DNA from 4 places in the Devosia alba genome. Region 1 is predicted to be linked to each of the others. Evidence: predicted binding sites of a transcription regulator. Region 1 holds the regulator's gene; each other region holds the start of a gene.
What was found. Region 1 encodes LexA, which represses DNA repair genes until DNA is damaged. Its sites were predicted from a motif close to TGTTCNNNNTGTGTTCNG; they were not measured.
Positions count from the first base shown of each region.

Region 2: the regulator LexA is predicted to act here: its motif matches at 1,047-1,064, upstream of ABFY71_RS03780 (YifB family Mg chelatase-like AAA ATPase).
Region 3: the regulator LexA is predicted to act here: its motif matches at 1,441-1,458, upstream of uvrA (excinuclease ABC subunit UvrA).
Region 4: the regulator LexA is predicted to act here: its motif matches at 861-878, upstream of ABFY71_RS12585 (DNA recombination protein RmuC).

Region 1 covers NZ_JBDUUI010000001.1:6,661-8,861, forward strand. The annotation lists gene ABFY71_RS00025 (DUF2155 domain-containing protein) at 1-52, shown strand, start outside; gene ABFY71_RS00030 (GyrI-like domain-containing protein) at 189-686, shown strand; gene lexA (transcriptional repressor LexA) at 750-1,463, opposite strand; gene ABFY71_RS00040 (molybdopterin molybdotransferase MoeA) at 1,572-2,201, opposite strand, start outside.
Region 2 covers NZ_JBDUUI010000002.1:246,827-249,027, reverse strand. The annotation lists gene ABFY71_RS03780 (YifB family Mg chelatase-like AAA ATPase) at 1-994, opposite strand, end outside; gene ABFY71_RS03775 (glycoside hydrolase family 25 protein) at 1,176-2,015, shown strand; gene ABFY71_RS03770 (GreA/GreB family elongation factor) at 2,052-2,201, opposite strand, start outside.
Region 3 covers NZ_JBDUUI010000007.1:140,910-143,110, forward strand. The annotation lists gene uvrA (excinuclease ABC subunit UvrA) at 1-1,251, opposite strand, end outside; gene ABFY71_RS12110 (hypothetical protein) at 1,490-1,612, opposite strand; gene ABFY71_RS12115 (hypothetical protein) at 1,744-1,989, shown strand.
Region 4 covers NZ_JBDUUI010000008.1:41,848-44,048, reverse strand. The annotation lists gene fmt (methionyl-tRNA formyltransferase) at 1-203, opposite strand, end outside; gene def (peptide deformylase) at 250-765, opposite strand; gene ABFY71_RS12585 (DNA recombination protein RmuC) at 903-2,201, shown strand, end outside.

The sequences.
Region 1 (2,201 bases):
GATCGAGTGCGACACCAGCACCGATGTGCCGGCGCCCGACGCGCGCGACTGATTCTCTTCCGAAAAACGCACAACGCTGTCGAACTGTCCAAAGTTCAATCGTCTAGCGTGCAGTACCCGTTCGCCGCTGGTTCTGCTGCGCCGGCGTGCTGCCTTGCCCCCAGGGGGGCCGCCAGAGGAGACATATTGTGCTGACCAGTCCCGTGCTTGAAGACCGCACCGCCCAAACCTATGCCTATATCCCCTTCACCGTCACCATGGCAGAGATGCAAAAGCCGGCCGACGAGGGGTTTCCGGCGTTGTTCGCCTGGCTCGCCAGCCACGGCCTTACCCCCATTGGGGCGCCATTCTACAATTACCGACGGATCGACATGGCCAGGACACTCGATGTCGAAGCCGGCGTGATGGTTGAGCGCGCTATGGCCGGGGACAGTCCGGTCAAGTTCGGCACCCTGCCAGCGGGGCAATATCTCAGCGCCAGCCATACCGGCCACTATGACGGCTTGCTGGACGCCACCGCGCAATTCATCGGCTGGGCGCAAGACAACAACATTGCCTGGGACATGCGCGCCGCCGCAGACGGCGATCACTTCGCCTGCCGGTTGGAAATCTACGAGACTGATCCCCGCGAGGAACCCGACCCCGCCAAATGGCTCACCCGGCTGTCATTCAAGACAACCGGCTGACCGGCATAAAGGGGCGGGGCGGCGGGGCCATCCATCGCGCCGCTCATCACGGCGGGCAGGCAATCAGTACTTGCGCAGCAATCCGACCAGCCGGCCCTGAACCTTGACGCGGTCGGGCGGGAAAATGCGGGTCTCATAGGCCGGGTTGGCCGCTTCGAGCGCAATGGTATTACCCTTGCGGCGCAGGCGCTTGAGGGTGGCCTCTTCATCGTCCACCAGAGCCACGATGATTTCCCCGGTGCTGGCGGCGTCCTGCTTGCGGATCAGCACGGTGTCGCCATCAAAAATGCCGGCATCGATCATCGAATCGCCGCGCACTTCGAGCGCGAAATGTTCGCCACTGCCCAGCATTTCGGGTGGCACCATGATGGTGTGTGAATGAGACTGAATTGCCTCGATCGGTGTGCCGGCTGCAATGCGGCCCATGACCGGGATGGAAATCGAGCGCACGCCGTCATCATCAGCGGCCATCCGCGAGGGCGGGCTGGCGACCTTGCCCAGATTGCCCTCGATCACCGACGGCTCGAAGCGCGCCTTGCGGCCACCCAGTGACGGGTTCATCGAATCGGGGAGTTTGATCACTTCGAGTGCCCGCGCCCGATTGGGCAGGCGGCGAATGAACCCGCGCTCTTCAAGCGCGGTAATCAGCCTGTGAATGCCGGACTTGGACGCCAGATCGAGTGCATCCTTCATCTCATCAAACGATGGCGGGATGCCGCTTTCCTTCATCCGCTCGTGGATGAACATCAACAGCTCGTGTTGTTTGCGGGTCAGCATGGGGCCCCTCGGGGTGAGAATCGGAACATAGACAGAACGACTATAAGTGTTCCAGTTATGTTCTGCAATATCCCGTGCAATTTTGTGCTGCGCCCAGACTCGACGGCGTCAGAATGCGTCGACCACGATCGTCTCGACCATCGCGCCGGCGGGCTGGCCCGGGTCGTGTTCGGGTTGCACGATCAGCAGGTCCGCCCTGGCCATGGACGAGGTGTGGCCGCTATCGGTCTGGCTGATCGGCAGGGCCTGGGGGCCGGTTGGAGTCTGCAGCAACTGCGCCCGCATGAAATGGCGGCGTGCCGTATTGGGCGGGGTCGGCGCCGCCAATGGCAGGTGCCAGTGAATCTGCGGCGCCAGGCCCAGCCAGGCGCGCAGGGCCGGCTTGATGAAGACAATGGCGGTGACCATGGCGGAAACCGGATTGCCCGGCAGCCCGAACACCAGGGTCTTCCCAACGGTGCCGAACATCAGCGGCTTGCCCGGCCGCATATTGATCTTCCAGAAATCCAGGGTGACCCCGAGTTCGAGCAGGATTTCCTGCACGAAGTCATGATCACCGACACTGGCGCCGCCCGTGGTGATCAGCACATCGGGCTCATCGGCGAGGATCGCCACCAGCCTGGCGCGCAACTGGTCCCGCTGGTCGCGCGCAATACCATGGTCGGTGACGGTTTGGGCATAGGGGGCCAACAGGGGCGCGAGGCCAAAGCTGTTTGACGCGATGATCTGATCGGGCCC
Region 2 (2,201 bases), on a different contig from region 1:
TGCGGGCATTGGCCCGGGCAATCACGGTTTCGCCGCTCTCGAGCGGCTGGCGCAGACTATCGAGCACGCCGGGGGCAAATTCGGGCAGCTCATCGAGAAACAGCACGCCATTATGGGCCAGACTGACCTCGCCGGGGCGCACTTTGAGCCCGCCGCCGACCAGCGCGGCCATCGAGGCGGAGTGATGCGGGGCGCGAAACGGCCGGCGGTCGGAAATCGCCCCGCCCACCAGCTCGCCGGCAATGGACTGGATCATCGACACGTCGAGCAATTCGCGCGGATTGAGCGGCGGCAGGATGGAGGGCAGGCGGGCCGCCAGCATGGATTTGCCGGCGCCCGGCGGGCCGATCATCAGCAGATTATGCCCGCCGGCAGCGGCCACTTCGAGCGCGCGGCGCGCCACCTGCTGGCCGCGCACATCGCAGAGATCGGGCAGACCGGTGCTGGGCACATATTTGCGCGGCTGCGGGCGGGCGGCCAATTGGTGGCCGGTCAGATGATTGACCAGCGCCAGCAGGCTGTCGGCGGCAATGATCTCGAGATTTTCGCCGGCCCAGGCCGCTTCAGGGCCCGAGGGGGCGGCACATATCAGCCCCAGTTCGCGCGACTGGGCTGCGATGGCGGCGGGCAGGATGCCGCCGACATGGGCGAGGCGCCCGTCGAGCCCCAGTTCGCCCAGCGCCAGATAGCCATCGAGCCCATCCTGGGGCATGACGCCGATCGCCGCCATGATGCCCAGCGCGATGGGCAGGTCGTAATGGCTCCCCTCCTTGGGCAGGTCGGCGGGCGCCAGATTGACGGTGATGCGCTTGGGCGGCAGGCCGATGCCGGAGGCGACCAGCGCCGCCCGGACGCGCTCGCTGCTTTCCTTGACCGCCTTGTCGGGCAGGCCGACCAGGGTGATCTTGGGAAAGCCGGGCGTGATCTGCACTTGCACGTCGACCGGTACGGCCTCGATGCCCTCAAACGCGACGGTAGCGACACGGGTGACCATGTGCTGTTTCCCCTGGCCCGGCAGAAATCTAGCAAAGTCGGTCGCGCTGAACAAGAACGTAGGGCGAACAAAAAACGGCCTGTTAACCACGCCCGTTGCCACACTGGTTAACCTAAGCCTCCATTAACCGCGCCATGTTGAATCAAAGCCACTGCTTGTTCCTGCGTAGAGTGCTGCTGCAATGATGTTCCGCCGTCCTTTTCCCTCGTATTCCGCGATCGCAAAGGGTGCCCTGCTGGCCCTGCTGGCCGGTATTGTTGTGGCCTGCTCGTCGGGAGGCGGTCTTTACGGTCCGATACAGGGTGATAACCGGCCGCATTCGGGCGTCGACCGGGCGCGCGGCATGCCGATCCAGGGGATCGACGTGGCGCGCTACCAGGAGAATGTCGATTTCCGCACCGCGATCCAGTCGGGTATCCATTTCGTCTTCATGAAGGCGACCGAAGGCAAGGACTATCTCGACCCCGATTTCCGCAAGAACTGGGTGCGAGCGCGCGAGGCCGGCATGCCGCGCGGCGCCTATCATTTCATGACCTGGTGTTCGCTGGCCTCCGAACAGGCGGCCTGGTTCGTCGCCAATGTGCCCAATGATCCCGATGCGCTGCCGCCGGTGCTCGATCTGGAGTGGAACAATCACTCCAGCTGCCGCAACAAGCCGAGCCGCGCCGATGCGCTGGAAAAAATCCGGCTGATGCTGGACGTGATGGAACGCCATACCGGCAAGCTGCCGCTGATCTATACCGACATGACCTTCCACCGCGACGTGCTGGAGGGGGAATATTTCCCCAATGCCTTCTGGCTGCGCTCGACCGCTGCCGAGCCGCATGAACGCTATGGCAACCGGACCTGGACCTTCTGGCAGTGGACGCAGACCGGCGTGGTGCGCGGGGTGCGCGGCGAAGTGGATCGCAATGCCTATTATGGCGACCAGAATGACTGGCTGACGTTCCTGCAGACCGGCTGCGATCCCCGGGCGATTGCGACGCTGGCGCCGAGCGGCCGCTGCCAGGCAGCCAAATAGGCGAGGTGGCCGGCCTCGCCAGCGATTATGGCCCGATCAGCGCGCGCTCCAGCGGCGCGCGCTGCCATAGTCGATCCCTTCGTCATCGGCTTGTGGCTGGTACAGCACGGCGCTGACGGTCACCGGCCCCTGTTCGGGGTCATAGGTGAATTCCTGCTCGTCACGCATGCCCAGCAGCGCCAGCCC
Region 3 (2,201 bases), on a different contig from region 1:
GCAGGGCTTGGCCGACATGTATTTTTCGATTTCTTCGCGCATGCCAGCGCTTTCGGTTTCCTTGTAGCGCCGCTCCAGATTGCCGATGACACCTTCAAAGGCCTTGGAGGTCTTGTACTGGCGCAGACCATCGTCATAGACGAAGTCGACCTGCTCGCGGCCGGTGCCATACAGCACCGCATGCTGCACCTCGAACGGCAGGTCGCTCCACGGCGTCTCGGTGGAGGCGCCGAACAGTTTCACCACCGCCGACAGCGTCTGAATGTAATAGGGCGCACTGGTCTTGGACCAGGGCAGGATGGCCCCGGCGCGGATCGACAGGCTGGAATCGGGCACGATCTGGTCGGCGTCGATCTTGCGCTCGGTGCCCAGGCCGTCACAGACCGGGCAGGCGCCAAAGGGATTGTTGAACGAGAACAGGCGCGGTTCGATCTCGGCAATGGTGAAGCCGGAGACCGGGCAGGCGAATTTTTCCGAAAACGTCTGCTGCCGTGCCGTGCCGTCTTCGTTCTGCTGGTCGGCAAATTCGATCAGCGCGATGCCATCGGTCAGCTTCAGCGCGGTTTCAAAGCTCTCGGCCAGCCGCCCGGCAATATCGGGCCCGATCACCAGGCGATCGACCACCACTTCAATGTCGTGCTTGAGCTTCTTGTCGAGGGCAGGGGCATCCTCGATTTCGTGATACTCGCCATCGATCTTGACGCGCTGGAAGCCCTTGCGCATCAGATCGGCCAGTTCCTTCTTGTATTCGCCCTTGCGACCGCGCGCGATGGGCGCCAGCAGATAGACCCGGGTGCCCTCGGGCAGCTCCAGCGTCTTGTCGACCATCTGGGTGACGGTCTGGCTCTCAATGGGCAGACCGGTGGCGGGCGAATAGGGCACGCCGACGCGGGCAAACAGCAGGCGCAGATAATCGTAGATCTCGGTGACCGTACCGACGGTGGAGCGCGGATTGCGGCTGGTGGTCTTCTGCTCGATGGAAATGGCCGGGCTGAGGCCCTCGATGTGCTCGACATCGGGCTTCTGCATCATTTCGAGGAACTGGCGGGCATAGGCTGACAGCGACTCCACATAGCGGCGCTGCCCTTCGGCATAGATGGTGTCAAAGGCCAGCGAGGACTTGCCCGAACCACTGAGGCCCGTCATGACGATCAGGCTGTCGCGCGGCAACTTGAGGTCGATGCCCTTGAGATTGTGCTCGCGGGCACCGCGCACGATGATCTCTCGGTTCAGGCTGGGCTTTGGCGTCATCAATCAAGTCCATGGCTCGGTGCGCCAGAGTGTTGGCAGCACAGCGGTCAAACGGTCGTCGGCAGGGCGGGAAGCTCCAGAAAATAGGCATTGCGGGCCACTGCCGCAAGTTGGCTCCGCGCATGGCGGCCCGGCGCTGCAGTCACCTTAGCGTGTCCACTCCACCTTGCCAAAGCGGCATATAACACCCGGAACATAAGCGGAACAATACAGATTCGGTCAAGCGCGACATGCCGGTTCACGCCATGCCCGGCACCACCATGATGCCGAGCAGCATAACGGCAAAGAGCCGGAACGGTTGGTATAGTCCATGCACGATTTCCCATGAGCGGCTCTGCCATTGGGGCAGGGCTGCTGACAAGCTGTGTCAGCAGCGTGAGGCAAGGGGCATCTGCCTTGCTTTGGCCGCAAGTTCGCGCTCGGGCGCCAGCCATGTTAGGGTTTTGCCGTGGTCGCAATACTGCGGCCTTTACCGATACAGATCGGACTTTCATGCAAATTCCCGAATGGACGAAACCCGCACTTTACGGTGCGGCGACCGGTGCCGTCGCCCTTGCCATCATTGGCTTCAGCTGGGGTGGCTGGGTCACTGGCGGTAGCGCCCAAGAGCTTGCAGCCAAACAATCGGCGAGCGATGTCACCGCGGCCCTCACCCCCTATTGCGTGGAGCAGTCCACCAGCGACAGCAACCGCGTGGCGGTGATGGCCGAGCTGGGCAAAGCCTCGACCTATGCCTGACGCGGCATCATCGAAAAAGCGGGTTGGGCGACGCCTTTGGGCGCCGACGCGCCCAATCGTGACCTTGCCAACGCCTGCGCCCAGGCGCTCAAGCCAGCCTGATCCCGCGCCGTCAAGCGTCCCGCGCCGGCTGGCACGGGACGCTTGACAATTATCCGCAGCAGAACATAACATGAACCCAAGGCGCGATCGGCAAGCGGCAGTCGTTTCTT
Region 4 (2,201 bases), on a different contig from region 1:
TCGCCCTTGAGCGAGCGGGGTGTGAATACCGGAAGGCCAAAAGCCTCAGCCGCCAGATGCACCGGCGACTTGCGCTCTTCCTGCCCCCGGCCGGCTGGCTTGGGCGCCCTGGTATAGACCGCCACAACCTCGTGCCCGCCCGATACGATCTCGGTCAGCGTGGGCACGGAAAATTCGGGCGTACCCATGAAGACGACGCGCATTGGGCGGAACTTTCGTGTTTGCCCGCCCGGCGGGGCAGGCGACATTCTAGCCGACGGCGCGCTTGGCGGCCTTGTCGAACTTCTTGATCACCCGGTCGCGCTTGAGGCGGCTGAGATAATCGATATAGAGCACGCCATCGAGGTGATCGAGTTCGTGCTGGATGCAGACGGCAAACCTGCCTTCGGCTTCCCTGGTGACTTCCTTGCCCTCAAGGTCGGTGTATTTCACCACCACATCATTGGGGCGCTCGACCTCGTAGTAAAGCTCGGGGATCGACAGGCAGCCCTCTTCGGTCACCTGAATCTGCTCGCCGAAATGGGTGATCTCGGGATTGATCATGACCAATGGCTCGGGCGTTTCGTCTTCGCCGGCCAGATCCATCACCACAATACGCTTCATCACGCCAATCTGGGGTGCGGCCAGGCCAATGCCCGGCGCATCATACATGGTTTCCAGCATGTCGCTGGCCAGCGCCTTGATCTCATCATCGATCTCGGCGATCGGATCAGTGACGGCCCGCAGGCGCGCATCGGGAATGACAAGAATGGGGCGGATAGCCATGGGTGTTGGTCCGGCAATTAAGGGATGTGCCTCTCGATATGGTATTTTCGCGCGTAAGGTCAACTCTTGTGGCCCCTAACTGCGCTGATCACCCATAGAACATTAGAGGAACGGCTCGAATCGGCTAGACTCGCCTGATGGACACAGTGATTTTTATGCTCGGCGACTGGCCGGTTACCTCCGCAATGGCGGCAATCCTGGGCGGGCTGCTGCTCGTGCTGCTGGTTGGCGCCGTGATGATCGCCGCCATGCGGGCCAGCGCGGCGCGGGCCGAAGCCGCTGCCCAGCAGGCGACCGAGCAGTTGCGCGCCAATTTTCTGGTCCAGATTGGCGAACGCGACAGCCGCATCCACGAGCTTGACCACCAGTTGGCCCAGGAGCGCGAACGCGGCGAGGAACTGCTCGATATCGAACGCGAAAAGGCCGCCTCTCTGCGCGCCGATAATTCGGGCCTGCGCGCCAGCATGGCCGAGCAGGCCAAGCAGTCCGAAGAGAACCTCAAGCGCTTCCTTGAAGCGCGCCAGCACATGACCGACGAGTTCAAGTCCATCGCCGGCGACGTGCTCAAAAGCCATAGCGAGACCTTCTCCAAGCAGAACCGCGAGCAGGTCGACGTGCTGCTCAAGCCGCTCAACGAGAAGATCGTCGAGTTTCAGGGCGAATTGCTGCGCGACCGGGCCACCATGGGCGAACAGATCCGCGCTTTGGCGGCCAGCAATCTCCAGATCACCACCGAGGCGCAGAACCTCACCCGTGCCCTCAAGGGCAATTCCCAGACGCAGGGCTCGTGGGGGGAAATGATCCTCTCCACCATTCTGGAACGCTCCGGCCTGCGCGAAGGCGAGGAATTCATCACCCAGACCAGCCACACTGCCGAGGACGGCAGCCGCGTGCGCACCGACGTCGAGGTGCTGATGCCCAATAATGACCGGCTGGTCATCGACTCCAAGGTCTCGCTCACCGCCTTTGAGGCCTATGTCAATTGCGAGGATGAGGCCAAGGGCCAGTTCCTGCAGGCACACATCGTCTCGATCCGCAGCCACATCAAGACGCTGGGCGACAAGACCTATCAGCGTCATGCCCGCAGCAGCCTCGATTATGTGATGATGTTCGTACCCATTGAATCGGCGCTGGCCACCGCCATCCAGGCCGATGCCAAGCTGGTCGAATATGGCATGAGCCAGGGCGTCATGCTGACCACGCCCACCACGCTGATGACCGTGCTGCGTACGGTGCGCAACATCTGGGATGTCGAGAAGCGCCACCGCAATGCTGAGGAAATCGCCAGCCGCGCCGGCGCGCTCTACGACAAGGTCGTCGGTTTTCTGGGCAGCATGGACAAGCTCGACGGCCATCTCGACAAGGCGCGCTCCAGCTTTGATGCGGCGCGCGGGCAGCTGTCATCGGGCAAGGGCAATGTGGTGCGGCAGGTGGAA